One region of the Pseudomonas sp. NPDC089996 genome, then DNA from elsewhere that is predicted to be linked to it. Evidence: predicted binding sites of a transcription regulator. Region 1 holds the regulator's gene; each other region holds the start of a gene.
What was found. Region 1 encodes sigma-54, which starts transcription at its own class of promoters, with help from an activator protein. Its sites were predicted from a motif close to ANTGGCATNNANNTTGCTNT; they were not measured.
Positions count from the first base shown of each region.

Region 2: the regulator sigma-54 is predicted to act here: its motif matches at 4,108-4,127, upstream of nirB (nitrite reductase large subunit NirB).
Region 3: the regulator sigma-54 is predicted to act here: its motif matches at 3,523-3,542, upstream of flgB (flagellar basal body rod protein FlgB).

Region 1 is NZ_JBIVGA010000003.1:300,961-311,009, forward strand. Features, by position in the region: gene lptB (LPS export ABC transporter ATP-binding protein) at 1-174, shown strand, start outside; gene ACIPW4_RS06900 (RNA polymerase factor sigma-54) at 350-1,843, shown strand; gene hpf (ribosome hibernation-promoting factor, HPF/YfiA family) at 1,922-2,230, shown strand; gene ptsN (PTS IIA-like nitrogen regulatory protein PtsN) at 2,243-2,707, shown strand; gene rapZ (RNase adapter RapZ) at 2,710-3,564, shown strand; gene ACIPW4_RS06920 (HPr family phosphocarrier protein) at 3,585-3,857, shown strand; gene ACIPW4_RS06925 (ZIP family metal transporter) at 4,021-4,914, opposite strand; gene ACIPW4_RS06930 (superoxide dismutase) at 4,926-5,537, opposite strand; gene ACIPW4_RS06935 (hypothetical protein) at 5,539-6,000, opposite strand; gene ACIPW4_RS06940 (class II fumarate hydratase) at 6,031-7,407, opposite strand; gene ACIPW4_RS06945 (FagA protein) at 7,400-7,801, opposite strand; gene pmbA (metalloprotease PmbA) at 7,929-9,275, opposite strand; gene yjgA (ribosome biogenesis factor YjgA) at 9,527-10,048, shown strand.
Region 2 is NZ_JBIVGA010000018.1:81,072-91,120, forward strand. Features, by position in the region: gene ACIPW4_RS24355 (molybdopterin-dependent oxidoreductase) at 1-3,906, shown strand, start outside; gene nirB (nitrite reductase large subunit NirB) at 4,253-6,802, shown strand; gene nirD (nitrite reductase small subunit NirD) at 6,802-7,164, shown strand; gene ACIPW4_RS24370 (PAAR domain-containing protein) at 7,299-7,556, opposite strand; gene ACIPW4_RS24375 (DUF6708 domain-containing protein) at 7,553-8,356, opposite strand; gene ACIPW4_RS24380 (T6SS effector BTH_I2691 family protein) at 8,353-10,049, opposite strand, start outside.
Region 3 is NZ_JBIVGA010000008.1:284,259-294,307, reverse strand. Features, by position in the region: gene ACIPW4_RS16750 (chemotaxis protein CheV) at 1-324, shown strand, start outside; gene cheR (protein-glutamate O-methyltransferase CheR) at 377-1,204, shown strand; gene ACIPW4_RS16740 (GAD-like domain-containing protein) at 1,295-1,918, opposite strand; gene ACIPW4_RS16735 (DUF6861 domain-containing protein) at 1,932-3,275, opposite strand; gene flgB (flagellar basal body rod protein FlgB) at 3,588-3,998, shown strand; gene flgC (flagellar basal body rod protein FlgC) at 4,002-4,445, shown strand; gene flgD (flagellar hook assembly protein FlgD) at 4,461-5,168, shown strand; gene flgE (flagellar hook protein FlgE) at 5,200-6,552, shown strand; gene ACIPW4_RS16710 (hypothetical protein) at 6,685-6,870, shown strand; gene flgF (flagellar basal-body rod protein FlgF) at 7,063-7,803, shown strand; gene flgG (flagellar basal-body rod protein FlgG) at 7,851-8,636, shown strand; gene flgH (flagellar basal body L-ring protein FlgH) at 8,684-9,379, shown strand; gene ACIPW4_RS16690 (flagellar basal body P-ring protein FlgI) at 9,392-10,049, shown strand, end outside.

The DNA of each region.
Region 1 (10,049 bases):
GCCAAGGGTATCGGTGTACTGATTACCGACCACAACGTCCGTGAAACCCTGGATATCTGCGAGACAGCCTACATTGTCAATGACGGTCAACTGATCGCCGAAGGTGACGCCGAGACCATTCTGGCCAACGACCTGGTCAAGGAGGTCTACCTGGGCCACGAGTTCCGACTCTGACCCTGTAACCTGCCGGGAGTGCTGGCTTTCACGCCCTGTCGGGGCTTAAGTTGTTACAGCACTCTAGGCAAACGCTACAATTTAAGGCATAAAACTTGCTTGAAATTGGCGCTCCGGCGCCCTCGTGTAGTGGATGGCGCATGCGCGCCGGCGAACAAGGTATTAAGCCCCAGCCATGAAACCATCGCTCGTCCTAAAAATGGGCCAGCAACTGACGATGACACCGCAGTTGCAACAGGCCATCCGCCTGCTTCAGCTCTCTACCCTGGACCTCCAGCAGGAAATCCAGGAAGCGCTGGAGTCCAATCCGATGCTCGAACGTCAGGAAGACGGCGACGACTTCGACAACAGCGACCCGATGGCGGACAACGCCGAAAACAAGCCGGTCGCCGAAGTCCAGGACAACAGCTTCCAGGAAAGCACCAGCAGTGCCGAAACCCTGGAAGACGGTGAGTGGAGCGAGCGAATCCCCAACGAGCTGCCAGTCGACACCGCCTGGGAAGACATCTACCAGACCAGCGCCAGCAGCCTGCCGAGCAACGACGACGACGAGTGGGACTTCACCACCCGCACATCTGCCGGCGAGAGCCTGCAGAGTCATCTGCTGTGGCAGTTGAACCTCGCACCGATGTCCGATACCGACCGCCTGATCGCCGTCACCCTGATCGACAGCATCAACGGCCAGGGCTACCTGGAAGACACCCTCGAAGAAATCTGCGCAGGCTTCGACCCGGAGCTGGACATCGAGCTCGACGAGGTCGAAGCGGTACTGCACCGCATCCAGCAGTTCGAACCCGCCGGCGTCGGCGCCCGCACCCTGGGTGAATGCCTGCTGCTGCAATTGCGCCAGCTGCCCGCCAGCACACCGTGGATGGCCGAAGCACAGCGCCTGGTCACCGACTTCATCGACCTGCTCGGCGGCCGCGACTACAGCCAGCTGATGCGCCGCATGAAGCTTAAGGAAGACGAGCTGCGCCAGGTGATCGAGCTGGTGCAGAGCCTCAACCCGCGGCCAGGTTCGCAAATCGAGTCGAGCGAGCCGGAATACGTGGTACCAGACGTGATCGTGCGCAAGGACAGCGAACGCTGGCTGGTCGAGCTGAACCAGGAGGCGATCCCGCGCCTGCGTGTCAACCCGCAGTACGCCGGCTTCGTACGCCGCGCCGACACCAGCGCCGATAACACCTTCATGCGCAACCAGTTGCAGGAGGCGCGCTGGTTCATCAAGAGCCTGCAAAGCCGCAACGAAACACTGATGAAGGTCGCCACGCAGATTGTCGAGCACCAGCGCGGCTTCCTCGATCACGGCGACGAAGCGATGAAGCCGTTGGTCCTGCACGACATCGCGGAAGCGGTTGGCATGCATGAGTCGACCATTTCGCGGGTGACCACGCAGAAATACATGCACACCCCGCGCGGCATCTACGAACTGAAATACTTTTTCTCCAGCCACGTGAGTACCGCCGAAGGCGGAGAATGCTCGTCTACGGCGATCCGCGCGATCATCAAGAAACTGGTTGCAGCGGAAAATCAGAAAAAGCCATTGAGTGACAGCAAGATCGCTGGTTTACTGGAGGCACAAGGCATCCAGGTAGCCCGTCGCACCGTCGCCAAGTACCGCGAGTCCCTCGGCATCGCACCGTCGAGCGAGCGCAAGCGACTGATGTAGCCCCCGGATGTGCCACAGCGTTTGTGGGGCAGGTGCAATACCTGCCTCTTTATGCACGGGCAACAAAGGAGAAGCTGTATGCAAGTCAATATCAGTGGACAGCATGTAGAAGTCACCCAGCCACTGCGCGATTACGTGCTTGAAAAGCTCGCCCGCGTGGAAAGTCACTTCGACAAGATCACCAACGTGCAGGTCATCATGAAAGTCGAGAAACTGCAGCAGAAGGTCGAGGCGACCCTGCAGATTCCAGGCGGTGAAGTGGTTGCCAACGCGGAACACGAAGACATGTATGCAGCAATCGACGCCTTGGCCGACAAGCTCGACCGCCAACTGAAAAAACACAAGGAAAAACAGCAAAGCCTGCTGCAAGGTGCAGCCGCCCGCTGATCCCTCTCATCCATGATCCGACTTGAAACCATCCTGACCCCCGGCCGTTCCCTTGTGAACGTGCCGGGCGGCAGCAAGAAGCGCGCCCTGGAAAAGGTCGCCAACCTGATTGCCGAGCAAGTACCCGAGCTTGCGATGCAAGACGTCTTCGAAAAACTCATCGCTCGCGAAAAACTGGGCTCGACCGGCTTTGGCAATGGCATTGCCATTCCCCACTGCCGGCTGGAAGGTTGCGACTCCCCGGTAAGTGCCCTGCTGCACCTGGATGCGCCGATCGACTACGACGCCATCGATGGCGCCCCGGTTGATCTGCTGTTCGTGCTGCTGGTACCTGAGGCGGCTACCGACGCCCATCTTGAACTGCTACGCCAGATCGCCAGCATGCTGGATCGCAAGGAGGTCCGTGATCGCCTGCGTGCCGCCGGCAGCAGCGACGCCCTGTTCCAGGTTGTCCTGGACGCACAGAACGAGCACTGAACATGCGCCTGATCATCGTCAGCGGCCGGTCCGGCTCCGGCAAGAGCACCGCCCTCGACGTGCTGGAAGACAACGGTTTCTATTGCATCGACAATCTGCCCGCCGGGCTGCTGCCGCAGCTGGCGGAAAATGCATTGATCAATACCGAGCTGCTGCAACCCAAGGTGGCGGTATCGATCGATGCGCGCAATCTGCCCAGCCACCTGTCGCGCTTCCCCGAACTGCTGGGGGAAGCCCGAGGGCGCCACATCCAATGTGACGTGCTGTTTCTGGATGCCGACGAAGACACCTTGCTCAAGCGTTTCTCGGAAACCCGTCGGCGCCACCCGCTGACCAACGCCAATCGGTCGCTGGCCGAAGCGATCCGCGTTGAAAGCGAACTGCTGGGGCCGATCGCCGACCTGGCCGACCTGAAGATCGACACCACCAGCCTCAATCTCTACCAGTTGCGCGATTCGATCAAACTGCGCCTGCTCAACCAGCCCGAGCCCGGCACCGCCTTCCTGGTCGAGTCGTTCGGCTTCAAGCGCGGTATGCCGGTGGATGCTGACCTGGTGTTCGACGTACGCTGCCTGCCCAACCCCTACTGGAAGCCGGAACTGCGCGATCATTCCGGGCTGGAACAACCGGTCATCGATTACCTGGCCGCACAACCGGATGTCGAAGAAATGTTCAACGACATTTCCAGCTACTTGCTCAAATGGCTGCCACGCTTTGCTGCCAGCAACCGCGCCTATGTCACCATCGCCATTGGCTGCACAGGGGGCCACCACCGCTCGGTCTACATCACCGAACGCCTCGGCCAGCTGCTGCAACAATCCCTGAAGAACGTCCAGGTCCGCCACCGCGACCTCTAGCCCACAGGATCCACCGCACGATGCCCGCCCGCGAAATCACCATCATCAACAAGCTGGGCCTGCATGCCCGGGCGGCCGCCAAGTTCGTCGGTGTAGCCGGCAAATACCCCTGCCAGGTCCGCGTCGGCCGCGCGCCCGACAAGCTGGTGGACGGCAAGAGCATCATGGCGGTGATGATGCTGGCTGCCGGCAAAGGCACCCAGGTACACCTGCTTACCGAAGGGGAGCAGGATAACGACGCCCTGGAAGCGCTGGTGGCGCTGATCGACAACTTCTTCGACGAGGGCGAGTAAGCCCAAAGACGGCCCAGAATCTGTAGGAGCGGCCTTGTGTCGCGAAAGGGCCGCAGAGCGGCCCCAGGATTTCGACATGGGCGCAAAGATCGCCGGGGCCGCTCTGCGGCCCTTTCGCGACACAAGGCCGCTCCTACAGGGACCGCGCCGGGCTCACGGCGAATCACGACATCGCCGTATCCATCACCATCATCAGGCAGAAGCCGATGCACAGCCCTAGGCTGGCCAGGCGGTGATGCCCATTGCTGCGCGACTCGGGAATGATCTCCTGGGTCACCACCAGCAGCATCGCCCCAGCCGCACAGGCCAGGCCCACCGGCAACAGAAACGCTGCCATGTTCACCAGCCAGGCGCAGATCACTGCTGCCAGTGGCTCGACCAGGCCAGAGGCGGCGCCGATCAGGAACGCCTTGAACCTTGGCATCCCCGCCCCGGCCAGCACCAGCGCTATCACCAGCCCTTCGGGAACATCCTGCAGGGCAATGCCCATCGCAAGGCTGTCGGCGTCGGCCATGCCGCCCCCGGCTGACACACCGATGGCCATGCCCTCAGGGATGTTGTGGGCAATTATGGCGATCACGAACAACCAGATCCGCGCGGCGATCACTGGCTGATTCTCGGAGCCCACCAATGCTTCCGGCGAAGCACCGGAAACCTTGAGGTCGACCAGGAACAGGCACAGAGCGCCGAGCATCAGGCCAAAGCTGATCAGGCCACCGGCGCCCCAAGGGCTGAAACCAATGGCCTGGGCGGCATCCAGCCCGGGGATGATCAGGGAGAACGCCGTGGCCGCCAGCATCACCCCTGCCCCGAACCCCAGCAAGGTATCGGCCAGGGCGACCGGCATGTTGCGAATCACCAGCACCGGTACCGCACCCAGGGCCGTCCCCAGCGCACACAATGCACCGCCCTCAAGGGCACGCAGCATCCGCGGTTCCAGGTCCAGCCAGGCAATGCCACGGGCCAGCAGCAGCGCAGTGCCTGCCAGCAACAGCAAGGTACCCAGCGCCAGCCGGAACAGGCGCACACTGCTGACAGACATCACCTCAGAGCGCATACCGGTACGACTCACTTCAAGGCTTCGTGATAGCGGCGATTCACATCCGCCCAGTCAATTACGTTGTAGAAAGCGCCGATGTATTCCGGACGACGGTTCTGATACTTGAGGTAGTAGGCGTGCTCCCACACGTCCAGGCCGAGGATCGGCGTGTTGCCATGCATCAGCGGACTGTCCTGGTTACCACTGCTTTCCACCACCAGTCGCTTCTGCGGAGTCACGCTCAGCCAGGCCCAGCCACTGCCAAAACGGGTCAGCGCAGCCTTGGTGAAGGCTTCCTTGAACGCCTCGAACCCACCGAGCTCGGCGTCGATGGCCGCAGCCACCTCGCCTTGTGGTTGACCACCGCCTTGAGGCGACATGACGGTCCAGAACAGGCTGTGGTTGGCGTGGCCACCACCATGGTTGGTGACCGGCCCGCGCAGGTTCTCAGGCAACGTGCCGACCGCGCCAACCAGTTTCTCAACCGGCCATTCGGCCCACTCGGTGCCTTCGACAGCCGCATTCAGGCCGTTGACGTAGGTCTGGTGGTGCTTGGTGTGGTGGATTTCCATGGTTTGCGCATCGATGTGCGGTTCCAGTGCATCGTAGGCATAAGTCAGTGCAGGCAAGGTATGCGGCATATCAATGGATTCCGTAGGCATGGGTTCTAGGCGTCACGTCCGCCTGGGCAGCGAGTTCGCTGGCCTCGGCGCTGTGGCGGTTGAGCAGGCGCTCGGTGCGCGGGTACTGGCCGTACTCGGCGATGAAACTCAGCAGTTCGGTGTAGGTGCGGCTGCTATGGCGCAGCGCTGCATCACGCAGCGCCTGCGGCAAGCGCGCCTCCTGGCTGGCCTGAAGCAAACGCTGATGGGCGGCGCACAAATAGTCGGCACTCTCGTGCGGTTGGTTCAGGCGCAGGTGCAGATCGGCCAGGTTGTGATGGGCGATGACCAGCGCGGCCACCGCTTCGTCGACGTCATGCCAGCGCTCGAACAGCACCTGGGCCAGGGCCAGGGCTTGCAGGTAGTGTTCCCGTGCGTCGACCAGCTCACCCTGTTCGAACAGGCGGTTGGCCGTCTCGGTGGTGCGTTTCCAGTGCTGCATGGCGTTGTTCCCTCTGGGCGCTACGGCTTGTCAGATGCCGCCTGCGGTGAGTTTTTCAGGGTCCAGCAGCGCCTCGAGCTGATCACGCGACAGGTCGGTGTGCTCCAATGCCACATCGATGATCGGGCGGCCCTGCTGGTAGGCGGTCTTGGCGATTTCGGCGGCCTTGAGGTAGCCGATGATCGGATTCAGTGCGGTAACCAGGATCGGGTTGCGCGCCAGGGCCTCCTTGAGCTTGCCCTCATTCACCTTGAAGCTGGATATGGCCTTGTCCGCCAGCAGACGGCTGACATTGGCCATCAGCTCAATGCTCTCCAGCAGGTTGCGTGCGATCACCGGCAGCATCACGTTCAGCTCGAAGTTGCCTGATTGACCGGCCACGGCGATGGTGGCGTCATTGCCGATGACCTGGGCGGCAACCATGGCGGTGGCTTCCGGGATCACCGGGTTCACCTTGCCAGGCATGATCGACGAGCCCGGCTGCAGGCCCTGCAGTTCGATTTCGCCCAGGCCGGCCAACGGGCCCGAGTTCATCCAGCGCAGGTCGTTGGCGATCTTCATCAACGCCACGGCGGTAGTCTTGAGTTGGCCAGACAAGGCCACGGCAGTGTCCTGGGAGCCGATCAGGGCGAACAGGTTATGACCGGGGGTGAATTCGACCTTGGTGAGGCCGCTCAACTGGCGGGCGAAGCCAGCTGCGAACTGCGGGTGGGCATTGATTCCGGTACCCACGGCGGTGCCACCCTGGGCCAGTGCCTGCAGGCTCGGCAAGGTCGCCTGGATATGCGCCTTGGCGCCGTTGATTTGCGCCGCCCAGCCATCGAGCACCTGGCTCATGCGCACCGGCATGGCATCCATCAGGTGGGTGCGGCCGGTTTTTACATACTGATGCACTTGCGCCGACTTGGCCTCGATCACCTGCACCAGGTGGCTCAGGGCTGGCAGCAGTTGCTCATGCAGGGCCAGGGCGGCACTGACGTGAATGGTGGTCGGGATGATGTCGTTGCTGCTCTGACCACAATTGACGTGGTCATTGGCATTGACCGGCTCGCCGAGAATGCGGCTGGCCAGGGTGGCGATCACCTCGTTGGCATTCATGTTCGAACTGGTGCCGGAACCGGTCTGGAACACATCTACCGGGAAGTGCTCGATGAAGTCTTCGGCCAGCAGTTGCTCGACCGCCTCGACGATGGCCTGGCCCTGCCCTGCCGAAAGTTGCTCCAGCTCGATGTTGGCCTTGGCTGCTGCGGCTTTGGCCAGCAACAGGGCACGAATGAACTGAGCCGGCATGCGCTGGCCGCTGATCGGGAAGTTGTCGACCGCGCGCTGGGTTTGGGCGCCATACAGGGCCTTGGCCGGCACCTGCAGCTCGCCCATGCTGTCACGCTCGATACGGGTATCACTCATCTTCAAATCCTTGCATCAGTTCATCGGGAGAAATCGACGGCAGCAACCGGCAATTGGCCAGCTGCAAGGCATAGGGCTGCCACCGCTGGTTGTGCTCACGGCGATCGAGGTTGCGCAGGTCGAGCAGCGGGCGCCAGGCCTGATCCAGGCACAGGCAGCGCCAGTGCCACGGCAACATGCGGTCGCAGGCGGTATCCAGCAGCAGGCGGAAGGAGGTCAGTGCCACGGTCCATGGCGACGTTTCAGTGCAGCACACCAGGTAACGGCCTTCGGCCAGATAGTGCTCGATCAGGCGCGGCTCGTCGGGCTCAAGGGCGCAGCGGATGCGCCGGCTGAGCCAGCGCCAGTTTTCCAGGTAGGGCAGTTCGCGGAGGACGGGTTTCATGAACATCATCGCCGGGTGACTGGATAATGATATTCATTATTAAGTGATAAACAGAATCACTTCAAGTGGAGAGTGATGAAAGAAAAACCCGGCACGATGGCCGGGTTTCAGTATCACTGGGCATTTCTCGCAGCATTCAGCTGCCTGCGACCGTCATCCGCTCGATCAGCACCGAGCCTGTATGAATATTGCTACGGGTTTCCAGATCACTGCCAATCGCGACAATTTGCTGGAACATGTCCTTCATGTTCCCGGCGATGGTCACTTCCTGTACAGCATGCTGGATCTCGCCATTCTCGACCCAGAAGCCCGCCGCACCGCGGGAATAGTCACCGGTCACCATGTTCAGGCCATGGCCCATCAACTCGGTCACCAGCAGGCCCCGGCCCATGCGCCGAATCAGTGCTGCCTGGTCTTCGACGCCATGGGTGACGTACAGGTTGTGAACACCCCCGGCGTTGGCAGTGCTCGGCAAGCCCAGCTTGCGCCCGGAATAGGTACCCAGCAGGTAGGACACCAGCTCGCCTTTGTCGACGAACGGCTTGGCGTAAGTCGCCAGCCCGTCACCGTCGAATGCGGCACTCCCCAGCGCACGCGGAATGTGCGGACGCTCGTCGAGGGTCAGCCAGGATGGGAAGAGGCGCTGGCCGATGGCGCCGTCGAGGAATGACGACTTACGATACAGGTTGCCCCCCGAGATGGCCGACAGGAAGCTGCCGAACAAGCCACCCGCCAGTTCGGCGGAGAACAGCACGGGCACTTCGCAGGTCGCTACCGGCCGCGCGCCCAGTCGGCTGGCGGCACGCTGGGCGGCGCGCACGCCAATGCTGCGCGGGTCGGCCAGCAGGCTGCCCTGGCGGTTGACGTCATACCAGTAGTCACGCTGCATCTGCCCTTCGCCTTCGGCGATCATCACGCAGCTCAGGCTGTGCCGGGTCGAGGCATAGCCACCGATAAAGCCGTGGCTGTTGCCGTACACGCGGCAACCCTGGTGAGTGTTCAGGGTGGTGCCATCGGCGTTGAGGATGCGCTGGTCGGCGTCGAATGCCGCCGCTTCGCAGGCCAGCGCCATCTCGATGGCCTTTTCCGGCTCGATGTCCCAGTCGTGATAAAGGTCGAGGTCGGGTATCTCGCGGGCCATCAGCGCGGCGTCGGCCAGGCCCGAGCATTCGTCCTCGGAGGTATGCTTGGCAATCGCCAAGGCGGCGGCCACGGTTTCGCGAATGGCATCCGGGCCACTGGCCGAGGTGCTGGCCGAGCCCTTGCGCTGGCCGACATAGAGGGTGATGCCAAAGCCCTGGTCACGGTTGAATTCGACCGTCTCGACCTCGCGCTGACGCACCGTGGTGGACAGACCCTGCTCCAGCGAAACCGCCACTTCGCAGGCACTGGCGCCTTGCTTGCGAGCTTCTGCAATGATCGCTTCGACCTGCTCCTGCAACGCTGGCAGGTCCTTGGGGCCTACGCTCTGGACTGCACTCATGGTTTTCTCCACTCAAAATTCTGCGTACGGCTTGGGTCATTCTACGACCGGGCCGGACAAGCGGCCCCCGACTCGTTATCATGGCGGCGATTTCTATGCCTTGCATGAAAAGTGCCTGCGCGACGCTCATGCTGCGTTGAAAACAGGCTCGGAATGCTCATTTACAATCAGTAACTCCGCTTCCTCGCCTGTTTTCGCCTTGCCTGATCGCCGCTCGGCGACTTTTCATACAACCCAAGCGGACTGCCACCATGGTTGATTCATACGACGACGCCTTCGACGGCGAAAAAAGCAAAACCCAGATCAAGCGCGAGCTGCATGCACTGGTCGAACTCGGCGAGCGCCTGACCACGGTCAAGGCCGACACCCTGGCGCGCCTGCCGCTCACCGACGAGCTGCGCAAGGCCCTGGCCGACGCCAGCAAGCACACCGCCCATGGCGCTCGCAAACGCCACATGTCGTTCGTCGGCAAGCTGATGCGCGACCAGGACCTGGACGCCATCCACGCCGTGCTCGAGCAGATCGACAGCTCCAGCCGCCAGTACAACGAACGCTTCCACAACCTGGAGCGCTGGCGCGACCGCCTGATCGACGGTAACGACGAAGACCTCGAGCGTTTCGTCAACGAATACCCCGAGACCGATCGCCAGCAACTGCGCTCGCTGATCCGTCATGCCCAGCACGAAAAGGCGCGGAACAAACCGCCGGCCGCTGCGCGCAAGGTGTTCAAGTACATCCGCGATCTCGACGAGATGCAGCGCGGTCTGCGCTGAA
Region 2 (10,049 bases), on a different contig from region 1:
CAGCACCCCAGCAACTTCGGCCGCCTGTGCACCAAGGGCCTTACCGCGCATCTGCCGCTGACCGCCGCCGGGCGCATGGAGGACGCCTACGTGCGCCAGCAGCGCAACCTGCCGCCGGCACGCAGCAGCATGGACCAGGCCATTGTCCAGGCCGGCGAGCGCCTGCGCAGCATCATCGACCAGCACGGCGCGGACGCGGTGGCGCTGTACGTGTCCGGGCAGATGTCGCTGGAGGCCCAGTACCTGGCCAACAAACTGGCCAAAGGCTTCATCCGCACCCGTCATATCGAATCCAATTCGCGGCTGTGCATGGCCAGCGCTGGCAGCGGCTACAAGCTGTCGCTTGGCGCCGATGGCCCGCCCGGTAGCTACCAGGATTTCGAACGCGCCGACGTGTTCCTGGTGATCGGCGCGAACATGGCCGACTGCCACCCGATCCTGTTCTTGCGCCTGCTCGACCGGGTCAAGGCTGGTGCCAGACTCATCGTCGTCGATCCGCGGCGCACCGCCACCGCCGACAAGGCCGACCTGTTCCTGCAAGTGCGCCCCGGCACTGACATGGCCCTGCTCAACGGCCTGCTGCACCTGCTGCTGCACAACGGCCATACCAATCCCGACTTCATCGCCCGTCACACTGAAGGCTGGGGCGAGTTGCCGGCTTTTCTCGACGATTACACCCCCGAGCGCGTGGCCGCCATCACCGGCCTGAGCGAAGCCGGCATCCGCCAGGCTGCAGAATGGATCGGCACGGCGAGGGAGTGGATGAGCTGCTGGACCATGGGCCTCAACCAGAGTGTGCACGGCACCTGGCACAGCAACGCCCTGTGCAACCTGCACCTGGCCACCGGCGCCATCTGCCGCCCGGGCAGTGGGCCGTTTTCGCTGACCGGCCAGCCCAATGCCATGGGCGGCCGCGAGATGGGCTACATGGGCCCGGGCCTGCCGGGGCAACGTTCGGCGTTGGTGGACACGGATCGCGCGTTCGTCGAGCAGCAGTGGGGCTTGCAGGCGGGCAGCCTGCGCAGCGAAGGGGGCGAGGGCACGATCGCACTTTTCGAGCAGATGAAGGCCGGCGAGGTTAAAGCCTGCTGGGTCATCTGCAGCAACCCGGTGGCCAGCGTCGCCAACCGCCAGCAGGTGATCGACGGCCTGTGCCAGGCCGAGCTGGTGATCACTCAGGACGCCTTTCTCGACACCGAGACCAACCGCTACGCCGATATCCTGCTACCCGCTGCCCTGTGGGCCGAAGGCGAGGGCGTGATGATCAACAGCGAGCGCAACCTGACGCTGATGCCCCGGGCGATCCAGGCCCCGGGCCAGAGCCTGGCGGACTGGGAGATCATCGCCCGGGTCGCCTGCGCAATGGGCTACGCCGAAGCCTTCGACTACCCCGACGCCGAGGCGGTATACGACGAAATCCGGCGTTTCTGGAACCCGGCCACCGGCTATGACTTGCGCGGGATCGGTTATGAGCAGCTGCGCCACAGCCCAAGGCAGTGGCCCTGCGCGCCGGGCCGCGAAGATGACCGCAGCCCGCTGCGCTACCTGAACGATGGCAGCAGCCAGACACTGTTGCGCGACCCCCAGGGCAATGTGCCTGGCCTGGCGTTCCCCACCGCCAGCGGCAAAGCGCGCTTCTTCGCCCGGCCCTGGCTGCCGGCGGCCGAGCTGCCGGACGCCGACTACCCGCTGGTGCTCAACACCGGCCGGGTGCAGCACCAGTGGCACACCCTGACCAAGACCGGCAAGGTGTCGGCGCTGAACAAGCTGGAGCCCGGCCCCTTCGTTGAAATCCACCCCGATGATGCTGCCCGCCTGGGCATCGCCGACAAGGACCAGATCGCCATCCGCTCACGACGCGGCCAGGCCGTGATGCCTGCGCGCATCAGTGACCGGGTCATGCCCGGCAACTGCTTTGCACCGTTCCACTGGAACGACCTGATCGGCGAGCAGTTGGCGATCAATGCCGTGACCTGCGACGCGGTCGACCCGCTGTCGCTGCAGCCAGCCTTCAAGCACTGTGCCGTAGCCCTGGAGCGGGTCGCTGGCGAGCGCATCGATGCCCTTGAACTCAACACCGCCCTCCCGGAGCCTGCCCGCATGCCGACCGCGACCCTGTCCCGCCTGCTTGGCCTGGATACCCTGCCAGCGCCAGTGCTGGCAGATGACGAGCGTCATTACCTGCAAGGCTTTCTGCTCGGCCTCGACCAGGCGCGTGCCGAGGGCGTGCCCCGCCTGCCGGCCAGCGCGCCGCTGGCCGCATCCCGGCGGCTGTTCGTCGATGGCCTGCTGGCCGGTTTGTTCGCGCAGCCAGCCGCCACGCCCGCCATCGCCGCGCCGCGCCACCAGGTGTTGTGGGCCTCGCAAACCGGCAACGGCGAGGCGCTGGCCGAACGTTGTGCCGAGCGCCTGCGCGGCGCCGGTCTCGACGTGGTGCTCAACTGCATGGAGGCGGTCAGCCCCTGCCAGCTGCAAGGTGCCGCCAGTGTGGTGCTGATCACCAGCACCTTCGGCGACGGTGACGCGCCCGACAGTGCCACGGCGTTCTGGCAGGCACTGCAAGGCGAGCAGGGCACCTGTTACGCGCAGCTGCCTTACGCTGTGCTGGCGCTGGGGGACTCCAGCTACGACCAGTTCTGCGGCTTTGGCCGCAAGCTCGACCAGCGTCTGGCCGAACTGGGTGGGCGCCGCTTGCTGCAACGGGTCGATTGCGAACCGGATTTCGATGAGGCCTTCGCCGCCTGGCTCGAAGCCCTGTTGCCGGAGCTTGGCAGTGCGGGCTCACCTGCACCGGTCAGTGAACCCGCGCCCGTGGCGAGCTACAGCAAGCAGCAGCCGTATTCGGCCCCGCTGGTTGCCAATCGGCTGCTCAACGGTCCGGGCGCGAGCAAGGAAACCCGTCAGCTGGTGTTCGACCTGTCTGGCAGCGGTTTCACCTACGCCGCTGGCGATGCCTTGGGTGTATGGCCGCGCAACTGCCCGGCATTGGTCGAGGAACTGCTGGTGCTGATGCACCTCGATGGCCAGGTGCGGGTGGAGTTGAAGGGGCAGTCGGCGATGTCACTGGCCGAGGCCCTGGAAACCCAGCTGGAAATCGCCAAGGTCACCCCACAGCAACTGCAGATGTTCAGCGCGCAGGCCGCCGACTTGCAGCGCCTGCTGCAACCCGAATGCAAGGCCGAGCTGCAGGACTGGTTGTGGGGGCGGCAGTTGGTCGATGTCCTGCGGGCGTTTCCTCAGCAATTGCCGTTGGCCACTTGGCTCGACCTGCTCAAGCCGCTCCAGCCGCGCCTGTATTCGATCAGCTCCAGCCCGCTGGCTCACCCGGAGCAGGTGCATCTGACCGTTTCTACTGTGCGTTATGGTGAGCGCAAGGGCGTGTGCTCTACCTTCCTCGCCGATCGCGCGGCATCACTGAAGGTGGCAATTTACCCGCAGGTGTCGAAGCACTTTCGCCTGCCCGAGGACAACGACGTGCCAGTGATCATGGTCGGGCCCGGCACCGGCATCGCACCATTTCGCGCCTTCCTCGAAGAGCGCGAGGCGCGGGGGGCCAAAGGGAGTAATTGGCTGTTCTTCGGCGAGCAGTATGCGGCCACCGATTTCTACTATCAGGAACAGCTCCAGGCCTGGCAGGCGAGCGGGCATCTGCGCCTGGACACGGCGTTCTCGCGGGACCAGGCCGCGAAGGTCTATGTGCAGCAGCGCATGCTCGAGCACGGCGCGCAGCTGTGGCAGTGGCTGGAGGCGGGGGCGTACTTCTATGTCTGTGGTGATGCCCAGCGCATGGCCAAGGACGTGGACGCGGCGTTGCGTGAGGTGATTGCCGTTCATGGGCGCGTGGATGCGGATGCCTATGTCGAGGCGTTGAGCAAGGCCAAGCGGTATCGGCGTGATGTGTATTGATGTGCTCCAGGTTGGGGAGCGCTGCACTTGAAATGTGCATTCTTGCATTTGCGCCTCATACCTGTAGGAGCGGCCTTGTGTCGCGAAAGGGCTGCGCAGCAGCCCCGGCGAAAGGGAGCACCGTTGACCGGGGGCCGCTGTGCGGCCCTTTCGCGACACAAGGCCGCTCCTACAAGCGATAGGGCCAGCACATGAAGCAGATTTGGCACAGTCCCTGCTTTACCCCTGATACAACAAAGCCCATTGATCAACGGCGATCAACCCGGGCCACCCACCGTGATGAATACAGGCAAAGGCGCCTGGAGCTTCGGCTCCAGGCGCTTTTTTTTTGATCGAGGATCGGCTTATGAAGGCAACAGCGAGCGGGCAACGAGAGCGACTGGTCATCGTCGGCAACGGCATGGTCGGCCACCATTGCGTGGAGCAACTGGTCGAACGCGGCGCCCTGGAGCGCTTCGAGCTGCACGTGTTCGGCGAAGAGCGCCAGCGTGCCTACGACCGCGTGCACCTGTCGGAGTATTTCGGCGGCAGCTGTGCCGAGACCTTGGCCCTGTGCGGACACGACTATTACGGCAACAACGGCGTGCACCTGCACCTGGGCGAAGCGGTACTGGAAATCGACCGTGAGCGCTGCGAAGTGGTGACTGCCAAGGGGCGTTACGGCTACGACCAACTGGTACTGGCCACCGGCTCCTATCCGTTCGTGCCGCCGATCGAAGGCTCCAGCGGCGATGCCCGCCTGGTCTACCGCACCCTCGATGATCTCGATGCCATTCGCACCGCTGCCAGCCAGGCGCGCCGTGGCGTAGTGGTCGGTGGCGGCCTGCTCGGCCTGGAAGCCGCCAATGCGTTGAAGTCCCTCGGGCTTGAGGCGCACGTGGTGGAGTTCGCCCCGCGCCTGATGCCGGTGCAGCTGGATGGCGAGGGCGGCGCGGCGCTCAAGGCGCAGATCGAAGCGCTGGGTGTGGGCGTGCACCTGTCGCGCGCCACCCAGTCGATCAGTGGCGGCGAAGCCTACCGCTACCGCATGAACTTCGACGGCGGCGACCACCTGGAAACCGACCTGATCGTGTTCTCTGCCGGCATCCGCCCGCAAGACGCCCTGGGCCGTGCCTGCGGCCTGGAGATCGCCGCACGCGGTGGCGTGGTGATCGACAACCATTGCCGCAGCAGCGACCCGCGCATCTTCGCCATCGGCGAATGCGCCTCGTGGAACGGCAGCGTGTTCGGCCTGGTCGCCCCGGGCTACAGCATGGCCCGCAACCTGGCAGCACTGCTGATGGGCGAAGCCGCCAGCGCATTCACCGGTGCCGACATGTCGACCAAGCTCAAGCTGCTGGGCGTGGATGTCGGCTCCATCGGCGATGCCCACGGTGCCACACCGGGTTCGCGCAGCTACCGCTTCATCGACGAGGCCAACAGTGCCTACCGCCGGCTGGTGGTGGATGCCAGCGGCAAGCACGTGCTCGGTGCGGTGCTGGTGGGCGATAACAGCTACTACGACACCCTGCTGCAGTACGCCCAGAACGGCATTGCCTTGCCGGCTGATCCGGCAGCGCTGATCCTGCCGCAGAGTGGCGGTGCTCCTGCACTCGGCGCCGACGCGCTGCCCGACAGCGCGACCATCTGCTCGTGCCACAACGTCAGCAAGGGCGCGGTGTGTGCGGCCATCGACAATGGCTGCGGCGATCTCGCTGCGGTCAAGGGCTGCACCAAGGCCGCCACCGGCTGTGGCGGTTGCGCGGCACTGCTCAAGCAGGTGTTCGAGCATGAGCTCACGGCCCGCGGCGTGACCGTCGACAAGAGCCTGTGCGAACACTTCGCCTACACCCGCCAGGAGCTCTACGGGCTGGTGCGGGTCGAGGGCATCCGTACCTTCAGCGAGCTGCTCGAACGCCACGGCAAGGGCCATGTCGGTTGCGACATCTGCAAGCCGGCGGTGGGCTCGATCCTCGCCTCGTGCTGGAACCAGCCGATCATGGACCCGGCGCTGGTGCCGCTGCAGGACACCAACGACACCTTCATGGCCAACATGCAGAAGAACGGCACCTACTCGGTGGTGCCGCGCATCCCGGGCGGCGAGATCACCCCGGACAAGCTGATCGTGATCGGCCAGGTGGCAAAAAAATACGACCTCTACACCAAGATCACCGGCGGCCAGCGCATCGACCTGTTCGGCGCCCAGCTGCACGAACTGCCGCTGATCTGGGGCGAGCTGATCGAAGCCGGCTTCGAGACCGGCCACGCCTACGGCAAGTCGACCCGTACCGTGAAGTCGTGCGTGGGCAGCACTTGGTGCCGTTATGGCGTGCAGGACAGCGTCGGCATGGCCCTGCGCCTTGAAGACCGCTACAAGGGCCTGCGCAGCCCGCACAAGCTCAAGTTCGCCGTCTCCGGCTGCACTCGCGAGTGCGCCGAGGCGCAGAGCAAGGACATTGGCGTGATCGCTACCGACAAGGGCTGGAACCTGTACGTCTGCGGCAACGGCGGCATGCGCCCGCGCCACGCCGAGCTGTTCGCCACCGACCTGGACGACGACACCCTGGTGCGCCTGATCGACCGCGTATTGATGTTCTACATCCGCACGGCCGACAAGCTGCAGCGCACCTCGGTCTGGCGCGAAAGCCTGGAAGGCGGACTGGACTACCTCAAGCAGGTGATCCTCGACGACAGCCTGGGCCTGGCGGCCGAGCTGGAGGCGCAGATGCAGCATGTGGTCGACCAGTATGAATGCGAGTGGGCCAACGCCCTCAACGACCCCGAGAAGCTCAAGCGCTTCCGCACCTTCGTCAACGACCGGCGCGCCGACCCGGACGTGCACTTCGTGCGCGAACGCGAACAACGCCGGCCGGCTGCACCACTGCACCTGATCCCAACCGTCGAGGAGGCTGTCTGATGAACCTGTCCAATGCTGCTGTGAAAACCCAAGTGAACTGGCAGGCGGTGTGCCAGGCCGATGACCTGGTGGCCGATTCCGGCGTGGTCGTGTGGCATGACGGGGCGCAGGTGGCGTTGTTCTACCTGCCCGGGCTGGAGCAGAGCCTGTATGCGCTGGACAACCGCGACCCGCGGTCCGGGGCCAACATCATCGGGCGTGGGCTGGTGGGTAGCTTGCAGGGGGAACTGGTGGTGGCGGCGCCCTTGTACAAGCAGCACTTCAGCCTGCAGAGCGGGGCGTGCCTGGAGGATGCCGGGCAGCGGTTGCGGGTGTGGCCGGTGCGGTTGAATGGCGGGACGGTGGAGCTGGCGGTGGCCTGATAAATCGCTGGGGGCGCTTTGCGCCCCTTTCGCGACACAAGGCCGCTCCTACAGGAAATCGCGTCCCGTTGTAGGAGCGGCCTTGTGTCGCGAGAGGGCCGCGGCGCGGCCCCCTTTATGTGTGGCCAGGCAGATCATTCAAGTAGCCAGCTAGCATCGCCTTCCTCCAGATACCCACCATGGTCGGTACGATCACCCTGGCGAGCCACGGCCTTGCCTCCGATCTGGTAGGCCGTAGAGCCGCTGACGATTACTGCCCCGCAACTAGTCCGGTCACAGACCCTGGCCACGGCCTTGCCGTTGAAGGTGTAGTTGGGACTGCCGGTTTCCACGACGCTTTTTCCGTGGATCGGGCAGGTGTGGGAGTGGCCGACGAGCACTACAGGTTTCATGGTCGTTCTCCTGGGGCGGGGGCGGTGCGGGACTCCAGGTCCATTTCGGCTGGCCATTGGACTTTGGGGGCAAGTTGATCAAAAGGGTTGGAGTGAATGCCCTCGTTCCAGTCCCAGGGTGGGTTGATGAAGCTGGGGAGAGCTTCTGAACCTTGGTGCATGAACAGCCTTGCTATATTCCAATACTGTTCGCCTTTTTTGATATCGTCGGTAAAGAAAAAACGATCAATTATCTCGTCGGCTCCGGGCTTGCTCACAGAAATTCGGACTTCTTCCTTTATGCCGCCATAACCCATGGGCGCATAAAATCGATAAACCTCGGCAGTTAGATTCTCCCAGTCGTAGGCAACGGGTTTAACTCCCCAGTTCTTACGGCCGAATGGGCGATATCGATCCATTCGATACTGGTAGAAATAGACTTTTCGGCGGTGCCTATTGAAACGAATTGGCTGGTCGCGTGGAAGTTCTAACTCAAAACGAATGTAGGGAGTGACTAGGAAAATCGAGGCTATGAATAGGGTCAATGTTACGCTCGCAAGAGCGATATTGAGTTCAGGTGTTCCGCTGAAGTCATAAAATAGTTCGAATACTGTTTCCAAGGTGGCCAGTAAAATTAAAATTGGCCCGATGGCGATCCAGTATCCCCTGAGCTTCAGTATGCGTCTGGGGATTTCCAGGTGGCTTTGACTAACTTGATTTGGGGGTGGGTCTAATTGATTGGAAATTGATTGCGGAAAAGCAGGGTCATCTGGAGAGGGCAGGTCATATTTCCAGCCAAGTCCGCGATGTGGAAGGCTCATTGTTTTGCCTCCTGATTTTTAACTTCTGCGACCGCGGATGGAATATTTCGGTTTGGCCAGTAAGCTGCAACAAGGGTGGCAGACACAATGTTGTGTCTTCCAATATCAGGAGCGAGCTCTACACTTCCAGAGATGATTTTTAATACGTGGGTGTCGTATGGTTGCGTGGGCTTTTGGTTGATGTTTGTTATTTCAATGGTGTTTGCCAGGTAGTCTGGAATGCTTGGACGTTTCGAGGGCTGTAGCGATGCGTACCCTGAGGTTGCTGTGGTCTGGGAGGGAACGAAATGCTGTTGGCTTGCAATGACTTCACCTCCTGTGTGATTTGGTGGGTTTCCGTCGTCTGAGCGATGAACTATTAGAGCCCAATGGTAACTGGAGGCGCTTTCTGTGAATTGAGGAAGCATGATTCTGAATTTCAGTGTTGTTTTGGTTTCAAGGTTGACAAGGCCGCCTATTTTGGAGCTTGTTGCGTGGTCTGCTCTGAAGGTTTCGAATTCTAGTCCGCTGTTGAGGCCCAGTGTGCAAGCGTTCAATTCGGAAATTGCGATGTCCGCGTGATTGGGCGAGTTCCAATGAATGGGTGGTGATTCGTTGGCGTGGCCGAAATAACAGCGCCTAGCCCACCGCTCCAAAGGTGTCGACTCGTTATCCGCGGCTTTTTTCATCAGGATGTATGTGGAAAAGCCAAGAATTATGGCGATACCTAAAGGGCCCATCATGATTGGGTAGAATACGGCGGCGGTTGAGAAGGCAGTGCTGAATATTCCCACAACGAAAGTGCGCCTGTACCATTTGAATGAGGTTTCGTCGCCGGACGTGTTGCTACGCCTCATTGCGAGCAATGCCTGGGTTGCGTCAAATAGACCAGTGACGGCACCGATGACTGCCCCGGTTTTCACAATTGCGCGACCAATGGAGAATTTACTTCCTATGCTCGCTCTGTGCGGCATCAATAAACCCAGGAGTTCAGCTCCTCCGCCAAGGACACCTAAACTCGATCCGTAAAGTGCCATCATGGCCTCATTCGACTTCGAGCCGATTTCTTCCTCCGCTTTCTTGAGATTCTTTTCAAGGCTGTCGCTCATCAAGTAAAGCCCACCCAACGAAACCAGCAACTCCCAGCCTTTTCCCGTTCCTCGTAGTCCAGTGAAACTGTCGCGTACCAACTGCGATGCTTGGCCCGCACTGATCTTCATGCCATTCAATGACTTCCGCGCCTCCAGTTCCAGCGTCCCCGCAGCCACCTTGATGTCCACCAACGCCATCTTCGAGGCGTCATTCAGCTGGTTGACGTTCAGCTTCACTTCTCTGGCCAACCGCTCATGCAGTTCATACGCCGTGCCTTCGACCCAGACGCTGACCGGGATCACCTGATGCGCGACCTTCGGGTCGAGCACGGCAAGGCTCAGCAGCCCGGTCTGGATGATCGGTTTGACCTTGCGCGCTCCGTTCTCCACGCCAGCTTGCAGTTCGTCGAGGGACAACATCATGCCTTCCCGCGCCTTGGCCAGTTTCTCGCTGGCGCCGTTCTGCAGTTCACGCAGGTGCGCGCTTTGCAGGGCGTAGTACTCACCCAGCTTCATCTGCACCTGCAGTTCGATGAGGTGCACACCGTTGTAAACCCGCTGGCTGGCACTGTTCAGGTGCCGCACAGCCTGCTGAATGCCGGGGTCGAGCTGCACTTGAAGGC
Region 3 (10,049 bases), on a different contig from region 1:
GGTGTGGAGGTGGTGGCGCTCAACGATGGCCGTCAGGCCCTGGATTACCTGCGCAAGCTGGTTGACGAGGGCAAGAAGCCGGAAGAAGAGTTCCTGATGATGATCTCCGACATTGAAATGCCGGAGATGGACGGCTATACGCTTACCGCGGAGATTCGCAGCGACCCGCGCATGCAAAAACTGCACATCTGCCTGCATACTTCGCTGTCCGGGGTATTCAACCAGGCGATGGTCAAGAAGGTCGGGGCCGATGATTTCCTGGCCAAGTTCAAGCCGGACGACCTGGCCCAGCGCGTGGTCGACCGGATCAAGGCAGCGCATTGAAGCAGTCCGGGGGCATGCTCCCGGCACCAGTGATTGAAAAGAGGCGGCAGTAGTGTCTACGGGTAATTTGGAGTTCGAACAGTTCAGGGTCTTCCTGGAAAAAGCCTGTGGCATCCTGCTGGGCGAGAATAAGCAGTACCTGGTGTCCAGCCGTCTCAACAAGCTGATGGAGCAGCAGGGCATCAAGAGCCTGGGCGAACTGGTGCAGCGTATTCAGACCCAGCCGAGGGGCGGCCTGCGCGAGCAGGTGGTGGATGCGATGACCACCAACGAGACCCTGTGGTTTCGCGATACCTACCCGTTCGAGGTGCTGAAGAACAAGGTCATCCCCGAGTTCATCAGGAACAACCCCGGCCAGCGCCTGCGCATGTGGTCGGCGGCCTGCTCGTCGGGGCAGGAGCCGTACTCGATCTCGATGGCCATCGACGAGTTCGAACGCAGCAACCTGGGCCAGCTGAAGATGGGGGCGCAGATCGTCGCCACCGACCTGTCCGGTTCGATGCTGACCAACTGCAAGACCGGTGAGTACGACAGCCTGGCGATCGCCCGTGGCCTGTCCCAGGAGCGCTTGCAGCGCTACTTCGACACCAAGGCGCCGGGGCGTTGGGCGGTCAAGCCGGCCATCCGCAGCCGCGTCGAGTTCCGCTCGTTCAACCTGCTCGACAGCTACGCGAGCCTGGGCAAGTTCGACATCGTGTTCTGCCGCAATGTGCTGATCTACTTCTCGGCGCAGGTGAAGAAGGACATTCTGTTGCGGATTCACAGCACCCTGAAGCCGGGTGGCTACCTGTTCCTCGGTGCCTCGGAAGCGCTGAACGGGTTGCCGGACCATTATCAGATGGTGCAGTGCAGTCCGGGGATTATTTACCAAGCCAAGTGACAGGGGAGTGCCGGGCGTACGCCGGCGGTTCTGTAGTGCCCGTCAAGTCGAGCCGCCGCGCGGCGGCTCTCGATTTGCTGAACAACATTCTCAAGTGGGTACTTCCGAGAAAAAGTACGGCTCTAGATCAGTGAGTTGAGCAAGGAAAATCAAATGCTCAACTGCACTGACCTTTTTCAAGAATTTGAGAGAGTCAGAACCGCCCAACATCAGTGCTGGGAAAAATCCATACATTTCGTCGTGCTTAAGGCTGCCTAGTTTTTTTTGGGCAGGCTTGAATAAATCGTTGAAATCGTTCGACGCCACTCGTCTTGAAAGGATAAAGCCCTGAAGCTCCGCATCTAGTTCTGCCTTTGTGAAATTGTTTTTATGGAATACGTACTGTGAGCTAACGCTTGATATTGTCAGTGATGCCCCGGTTTTCTCGCCCCACAGGTAGAGGTCACCAAACGCGCTTCTGGCGATGAGGTGATATGAATCTTGCGAATGGAGTGGTGTGTTCTCTATCCACGACGATACGACAGCTTCGTAGTCCTGAGGGTTGACTAACCAAATAATGCCTTCCCCGTATCCTCCCCAGCCATGCTCGGCCCAGTACTCCAGAAGCTTGGGGGGGAGCTTGTCTTTGTAACGTTCGAGGCTTGACGGAGGCACCTCTCTGCGGTCGATGGCGGGTCCAAAAATTTCGATGAACCTGGCAAAAACTTTATCCATCATGGAAGCCCTCTTAGCACTTATGTAGTTTCGTGTTCATGCGTGTTGTGCTTCGAAGTTCTGCTGGGACCTTCTCGGCTGCCCTTTTTAGGTTTGGTAGTTTCGTTTTCCATTGTGGTCCTATCACAGAGTTAACCTGGCGGTCGCCGAAATCCGAGATTATATCCTTGCCGCCTGCTATGAGGTCAGGGTTGTGCAGCGCAGCTAACACGGACATCCGGTTTTTGGCTTTTTCGATTGCGGCCAGTTCAGCTTCTAAGGGGTCGAGTGTTTTTCGGAGCTCTTGAGCGATACTGTTTCGGATGTCGTCCTCATAATGGACCCTGGCTTTTTTGGCAATTCCGGGGTTTCGTTTGTTCGGGGACGTAACGCTCTCCAAGAACTCCTCAATCGTCATCCAGTTGAGCCCATCCTCTTGACCGTTAAGCTGTCGCTTGAATTCCCCTGTCTTATGCTCCGGCAATGTGCCTGTTTTAAAGCATTCAACATGATGCAATGCCATGACGCCAGGGTGGCTTTTCGTCGGCCTCTTGTCATCCTTATGGCTATTCGGCGCCTCTGAATTTCGCCCGGCTACCGCTCCCTGACGCCGTTCTGGGGCCTGTAAGTCCGGCCGCTTCTTCAGGTCCTCCTCATGCTTGAGCATCCACTGCCCAAGCCGTGCTCCTTTATTGCTGGCTGCCATTTCCTGGGCCAGCACCCGTGCATCACCGCGCCCGCGGGTCAGGTGCGAGACAATCGCACCCAGCAACAGCACCACGACCTCCACATGGCCAAGGGCTATCGAATGAGCGGCCCGCGATATCGCATTGGGGTCGTCCTGGCTGAACGCGGTCAAACCCTCCTCGCCACGCGTTCCCTCCCAGGCGCTGCGGATACCGTCGATGTAGTACTCACCGATACGCGGCAAACCGTCGATGAAAAACTCGGCAATGGACGATAGGCCCAGCACGCCGAGGATCCAGCCACTGACCTTGAGGCCCATGGCCGCGCCGGCGCCAGCAAAAGGGATCGCGCCGGCTCCTGCGCCAAAAGCGCCAATCCCTGCACCGATGGCACCGCCGGTGAGGGTGCTGCCAACGACAATCATCGCCATCTGCCTGACGGTAATCAGCAACTCGGCGATGATGCTGGAGATTTCCAGGTCGGCAAAGCGTTGGCGCAGCGTGTGTGCGGCCTGCCATTCGGCTTGATCGAAGGCGAACTGGACTGCCCGCACGCGGCGCAAGGTGAGCGCAAGCGAGGGCGCCGCTTCGTTGTAGTAGGTACGGAAATGAGCGCCTCCCTGATAGCCCATCTGGTCGGTAATGCGTGACTCGATTTCGTGCCATGACGGTATCAGATGACTCAGAAACATGAGGTGTCTCCCTGACAATTGTGTGCAGGGAAAATCTCATCACAAACACGACCAGGAAAATTCCGAGATGGCTGTAGGAGCTTTCCTAAAGTTTGCCGCAGCAGGCTCCGTCAATTTTTTGTTTTGCCGCTTTCGCCGCCCGGCAATTGCCGCTTTGCCTTCTCCAGGCGGAAGCACTTTGCCGCTTTTCTGGCATCCCGCACCCCGAAGAACCGCCTGCAGCCCAACAATCGTGGGCTTTGCGAAACTTGGCACAGCCCTTGCTGTGGCTTGGCCAACGAAATTCCGGCCAACCTTCGAGGTTTCCCCGACATGAGCATCAGTTTCGACAAGGCGCTTGGCATTCACGAAAAGGCACTGGGCTTCCGCGCCCAGCGCGCCGAAGTGCTGGCCAACAACATCGCCAACGCCGACACGCCCAACTACAAGGCGCGTGACATGGACTTCTCTTCGGTGCTCGCCGCCGAGAGCCAGAAGCAGCAAAGCGGCGGGCGCTTCGCCATGGACCGCACCAACAGCCGCCACATCGAGGCCGAAGGCCTGGCGATGGCTGACGACGCGCTGCAGTACCGCACGCCGACCCAGCCGTCGATCGACCAGAACACCGTGGACGCCCAGATCGAGCAATCGAACTACACGGAAAACGCCATCGGCTTCCAGGCCAGCTTCACCTTGCTCAACAGTAAATTCAAAGGGCTGGTTTCAGCCCTGCGCGGAGAGTAATCCATGTCCATTTCCAGTGTTTTCAACATCGCCGGCAGTGGCATGAGCGCGCAGAACACTCGCCTCAATACCGTTGCCTCGAACATCGCCAACGCCGAGACCGTGTCGTCGAGCATCGACCAGACTTACCGTGCGCGTCACCCGGTGTTCGCCACCACGTTCCAGGACGCGCAGGGCGGCGTCAGCCAGTCGCTGTTCGAGGACCAGGGGCAGGCAGGGCAGGGTGTGCAGGTCAAGGGTATCGTCGAAGACCAGAGCAACCTGGAAGCGCGCTACGAGCCCAATCACCCGGCGGCGAACAAAGACGGCTACGTCTACTACCCGAACGTCAACGTGGTCGAGGAAATGGCTGACATGATCTCCGCCAGCCGTGCGTTCCAGACCAACGCCGAGCTGATGAACACCGCCAAGAACATGATGCAGAAAGTGCTGACCCTGGGTCAGTGATAAGGAATCCAGACCATGGCAGTCGATAGCACCAGCGGTGTAAACCTCAACGACGTGATCGCGGCGTCCGGTGTCACCAGCACCGACAAGAAAACCTCCACGACCAGCTCCGCCACCGGCGGTCAGGCCCTGGGCAAGGATGCGTTCCTGCAGTTGCTGGTTACCCAGATGCAGAACCAGAACCCGCTCGACCCGCAGGACAACAGCGAGTTCGTTGCCCAGCTGGCGCAGTTCAGCAGCCTTGAGGGCATCACTTCGCTGAACGAGTCGGTCAGTTCCATCACCAGCGCCATGGCTTCGTCGCAGGCGCTGCAGGCATCCTCCCTGGTAGGCCGTTCGGTGATCGTGCAGAACGACCAGGCCATCGTCGATACCGCTGAGAGCTTCAATGCGCAGTTCGTGGTGCCCGAGGCCATCAGCGAAGCCAAGGTCACCATCACCGACAAGGATGGCAACACCGTCAAGACCATCGAACTGGGTGAGCAGAAAGCCGGTTATGGCGATTTCATCTGGGACGGCACCAACAACAGCGGCGCGAAGGTCGACCCGGGCACCTACACCTTCACTGCCACCACCACGGTGGATGGCCAAGCGGTGCAGATGAACACGTTGCTGCCCGCCAAGGTCACCAGCGTCAGCTTCAACACCACCGGCGAGATGGTGCTGAACCTGGCAGGTGTGGGCAAGGTTTCCCTGTCCGACGTACAAACCATCGGTATCTAAGGCCGACAGAACGGCAAAAAGGAGCAACAGCATGTCTTTCAATATCGGCCTTAGCGGTCTGTACGCAGCCAACAAGCAGCTGGACGTTACCGGCAACAACATTGCCAACGTCAACACCACCGGTTTCAAATCCTCGCGTGCCGAGTTCGCCGACGTGTACGCCGGCGCCAACCGCCTGGGCGTGGGCAAGAACCAGGTCGGCAACGGTGTGCGCCTGGCGGCCATTTCCCAGCAGTTCAGCCAGGGTGACGTCAACAACACCGGCAACGTGCTGGACATGGGCATCCAGGGCCAGGGCTTCTTCGTCCTGTCGGACAACGGCGCGCGCGTGTACACCCGCGCCGGCGCCTTCCAGAACGACAAGGACAACTACGTGGTCACCTCGGACGGCCTGCGCCTGCAGGGCTACGCTGCCGACGAGAACGGCAACATCAAGCGCGGCGTGCTGACCGACCTGAAGATCGATACCTCGTCGCTGGCGCCGAAGGCCACCACCCTGATCGACCAGGGCATCAACCTCAATTCCGAAGCGACCATCATTCCGCTGCCGAGCGCTACGCCTGCGGGCCCGACCTTCGACCCTACGGATGACACCACCTACACCAAGTCCTTCCCGACCAAGGTGTACGACAGCCAGGGCAACGAGCACACCATGGAGCAGTTCTACCGCAAGACCGGTACGAACCAGTGGACCATGTACACCCTGGTAGACGGTCGCAACCCGATGGACCCGACGTCCGCTGCGCCGCTGGAAGCGACCATGACCTTCAATTCCGACGGTAGCGTGGCGTCCATGGCCACCGACCCGGCCAGCATTCCGGCGGGTGCTCCGGCCAACGCCGAATGGGCGGTGACCAACAATACCTTCACCCTCAAGGGTTGGGTCCCGGCGGCCAAGGATGCTGCAGGCAACTGGGCTTCCAACGGCTCGGCGGAGAGCGCCGATGGCATGAAGCTGTCGATGAACAGCACCACCTCGTACAACACCGAGACCGCGCGCATGTCGCAGTCCCAGGATGGCTATGCCACCGGTATCCTGTCGAGCCTGTCGATCGACTCCACCGGCGTGATGTTCGCCAGCTTCAGCAACCAGCAGTCGCGCGCCATCGGCCAGGTGGCTCTGGCCAGCTTCGCCAACGAACAAGGGCTGCAACAGGTTGGCGGCACGCGCTGGACCGAGACCTATTCCTCGGGCATTCCGGGCATCGACTCGCCGAAGACCGGTACCCTGGGCAGCGTTGAATCGAACGCGCTGGAAAACTCGAACGTCAACCTGACCCAAGAGTTGGTCGAGCTGATCAAGGCCCAGAGCAACTACCAGGCCAACGCCAAGACCATCTCCACCGAAAGCACCATCATGCAGACCATCATCCAGATGACCTGATGGTTTTTGAGGGGGCCGCCTTGCGGCCCTTTCGCGACACAAGGCCGCTCCTACAGGATTACGCAGTTCCTTGTAGGAGCGGCCTTGTGTCGCGAAAGGGCTGCAAAGCAGCCCCGGCGATGCGGAGGGTTCATGAAAAAGCTGGCTGTCACACTGCTCGCTGCGTTCTGCCTGTGCCAGGCCCAGGCCGGCACCGCCCCCTGGTGGCGCTGGGAAAGCCAGGCGGATGGCCGGCTGGTGTGCTCGCAGTGGCCGCCAGGGGAAGGTTGGAAGAAATTCGCAGGCCCCTACACCAATGGCGGTTGCCGCGAACCTTGATGAGGCCGGTACAGGATTGCCGCCAACGGCAACCCGGCGCCGGATAACCGGCGGCACCTCACCGGCAAAACCCCGACAAAGCCCGTAGCCACGGGCTTTTTCATGAATTCGAAAAGTTGGTTCGGAACTTGCTTTAGAGCCTGCACAGCAGCGGCGAGCGGCAAACGATCGTCAGTGCAGCGGAGGATGACTGTGGACAAGATGCTTTACGTGGCCATGACCGGCGCCAGCCAGAACGCGCTGGCGCAGAAGGCCCATGCCAACAACCTGGCGAACGTTTCGACCAATGGCTTCCAGCGCGACCTGGAACAGGCGCGCTCGATGCCGGTGTTCGGTGACAGCTTTCCGTCACGGGCGTTTGCCATGACCGAGCGCCCGGCCACCGACTTCAGCGAGGGGCCGATGGTCGAGACCGGGCGTGACCTGGACGTGGCCGTGACCGGGCAGGGCTTCATCGCCGTGCAGGCGCCCGATGGCAGCGAAGCCTACGTGCGCACCGGCAGCCTGAACATCGACGCCCTCGGCGTGCTGCGCGCCGGCAACGGCATGCCGGTGATCGGCAACGGTGGCCCGATCGCCATTCCGCCAGAGCAGAAAGTCGAAGTCGGTGCCGACGGCACCCTCAGCATCCGTTCGATGGGCGAAGACCCGCGGGTGATGGCCGAGGTCGACCGCATCAAGCTGGTCAACCCGGACATCAAGGGCATGACCAAGGGCCTGGACGGGCTGATCCACACCCAGAACGGCCAGCCGGCTGCCGCCGACGTCAATGTGCGGGTGGTGTCGGGCTTCCTCGAAGGCAGCAACGTCAACGCCGTGGAAGAAATGACCTCGGTGCTGGCGCTGTCCCGCCAGTTCGAGCTGCACGTGAAAATGATGAACGCGGCCAAGGAAGGCGATGAAGCCATGGCGCGTGTTTTGCAAATCGGCTAACCAACTTTGAACGGGTGCCGTAAAACAGGCGCACGAGGAGAATACTGATGCTTCCGGCTCTTTGGGTCGCTAAAACCGGCCTGTCCGCCCAGGACACCAACCTGACCGTCATTTCCAACAACCTGGCCAACGTCTCGACCACCGGCTTCAAGCGTGATCGCGCCGAATTCGCCGACCTGCTGTACCAGATCAAGCGTCAGCCAGGCGCGCAGTCGACCCAGGACAGCGAGTTGCCGTCGGGCCTGCAGGTCGGTACCGGTGTGCGCATCGTCGGCACCCAGAAAAGCTTCCAGACCGGCAGCCTGCAGACCACCGAAAACCCGCTGGACATGGCGGTCAACGGCCGCGGCTTCTTCCAGGTGTTGCAGCCGGACGGCACCGTCTCGTACACCCGTGACGGTACCTTCCACCTGAACTCCGATGGCCAGATCGTCACTGCCCAGGGCTTCGCCCTGGAGCCGGCGGTCGTGGTGCCGAACGAGGCCCAGACCTTCACCGTCGGCCAGGACGGCACCGTGTCGATCACCACCGCCGGCAACCCGGCCGCACAGGTCATCGGCAACATCCAGACCGCCGATTTCATCAACCCGGCCGGCTTGCAGGCGATCGGTGACAACCTGTTCCTGGAAACCGCCGCCAGTGGCGCACCGCAGGTCGGTACCCCGGGCCTGAACGGCTTCGGCACCACCCTGCAGCAGACCCTGGAAAACTCCAACGTCAGCACCGTCGAAGAGCTGGTGAACATGATCACCACCCAGCGTGCCTACGAGATGAACTCCAAGGTTATCTCCACCGCCGACCAGATGCTGTCGTTCGTGACTCAACAGCTCTGAAAGCCCTAGTGCAGGTTCTGTTCCCGTTACACCGTGAGGTAAGTGTCATGAAGCGTCTGTTGTCTGTGTTCGCCCTGGGGGGGGCGGTTGTGCTGGCCGGTTGCGTCGCGCCGACGCCCAAGCCTAACGACCCGTATTACGCGCCGGTTCTGCCGCGCACCCCGCTGCCGGCGGCAGCCAACAACGGTTCGATCTACCAGGCCGGTTTCGAGCAGGGCCTGTACACCGACCGCAAGGCGTTCCGCGTGGGTGACATCATCACCATCACCCTCAACGAGCGCACCTCGGCGAGCAAGAACGCGGGTTCGCAGATCCAGAAGAACAGTAACGCCAACATCGGCCTGACCTCGCTGTTCGGCACCACCCCGAACACCAACAACCCGTTCGGCAGCGGCGACCTGTCGCTGGAAGCGGGCTACAGCGGCGACCGCACCACCAAGGGCGACAGCAAGGCCACCCAGGGCAACACCCTGACCGGTTCGATCACCGTCACCGTGGCCGAGGTACTGCCCAACGGCATCATCGCCGTGCGCGGCGAGAAGTGGATGACCCTGAACACCGGTGAAGAGCTGGTGCGCATCGCCGGCCTGATCCGCGCCGACGACATCGCCACCGACAACACCGTGCCGTCTACCCGCGTAGCCGATGCGCGCATCACCTATTCGGGCACCGGGTCGTTCGCCGATGCCAGTCAGCCCGGGTGGCTGGACCGCTTCTTCCTGAGCCCGCTGTGGCCCTTCTGAGTACGGATGAACATGTTCAACGTTAGGCAGCTGATTGCCGCGACCCTGCTCCTGTCCTGCGCGTTCGGTGCCCATGCCGAGCGCCTCAAGGACATTGCCAGCATCTCCGGCGTGCGTTCCAACCAGTTGATCGGCTATGGCCTGGTGGTGGGGCTCAACGGCACGGGTGACCAGACCACCCAGACCCCGTTCACCCTGCAGACCTTCAACAACATGCTGTCGCAGTTCGGCATCAAGGTGCCGGCTGGCTCTGGCAACGTGCAGCTGAAGAACGTCGCCGCCGTGTCGGTGCATGCCGACCTGCCGGCATTCGCCAAGCCGGGCCAGGTGGTGGACATCACCGTTTCGTCGATCGGCAACTCCAAGAGCCTGCGCGGCGGCAGCTTGCTGATGACCCCGCTCAAGGGTATCGACGGCAATGTCTACGCCATCGCCCAGGGCAACCTGGTGGTCGGCGGCTTCGATGCCGAAGGCCGTGACGGCTCGAAGATCACCGTCAACGTTCCGTCGGCCGGCCGTATTCCTGGCGGCGCTTCGGTCGAGCGCGCGGTGCCGAGCGGCTTCAACCAGGGCAACAGCCTGACCCTGAACCTCAACCGCCCCGACTTCACCACGGCCAAGCGCATCGTCGACAAGGTCAACGAACTGCTCGGCCCAGGCGTGGCCCAGG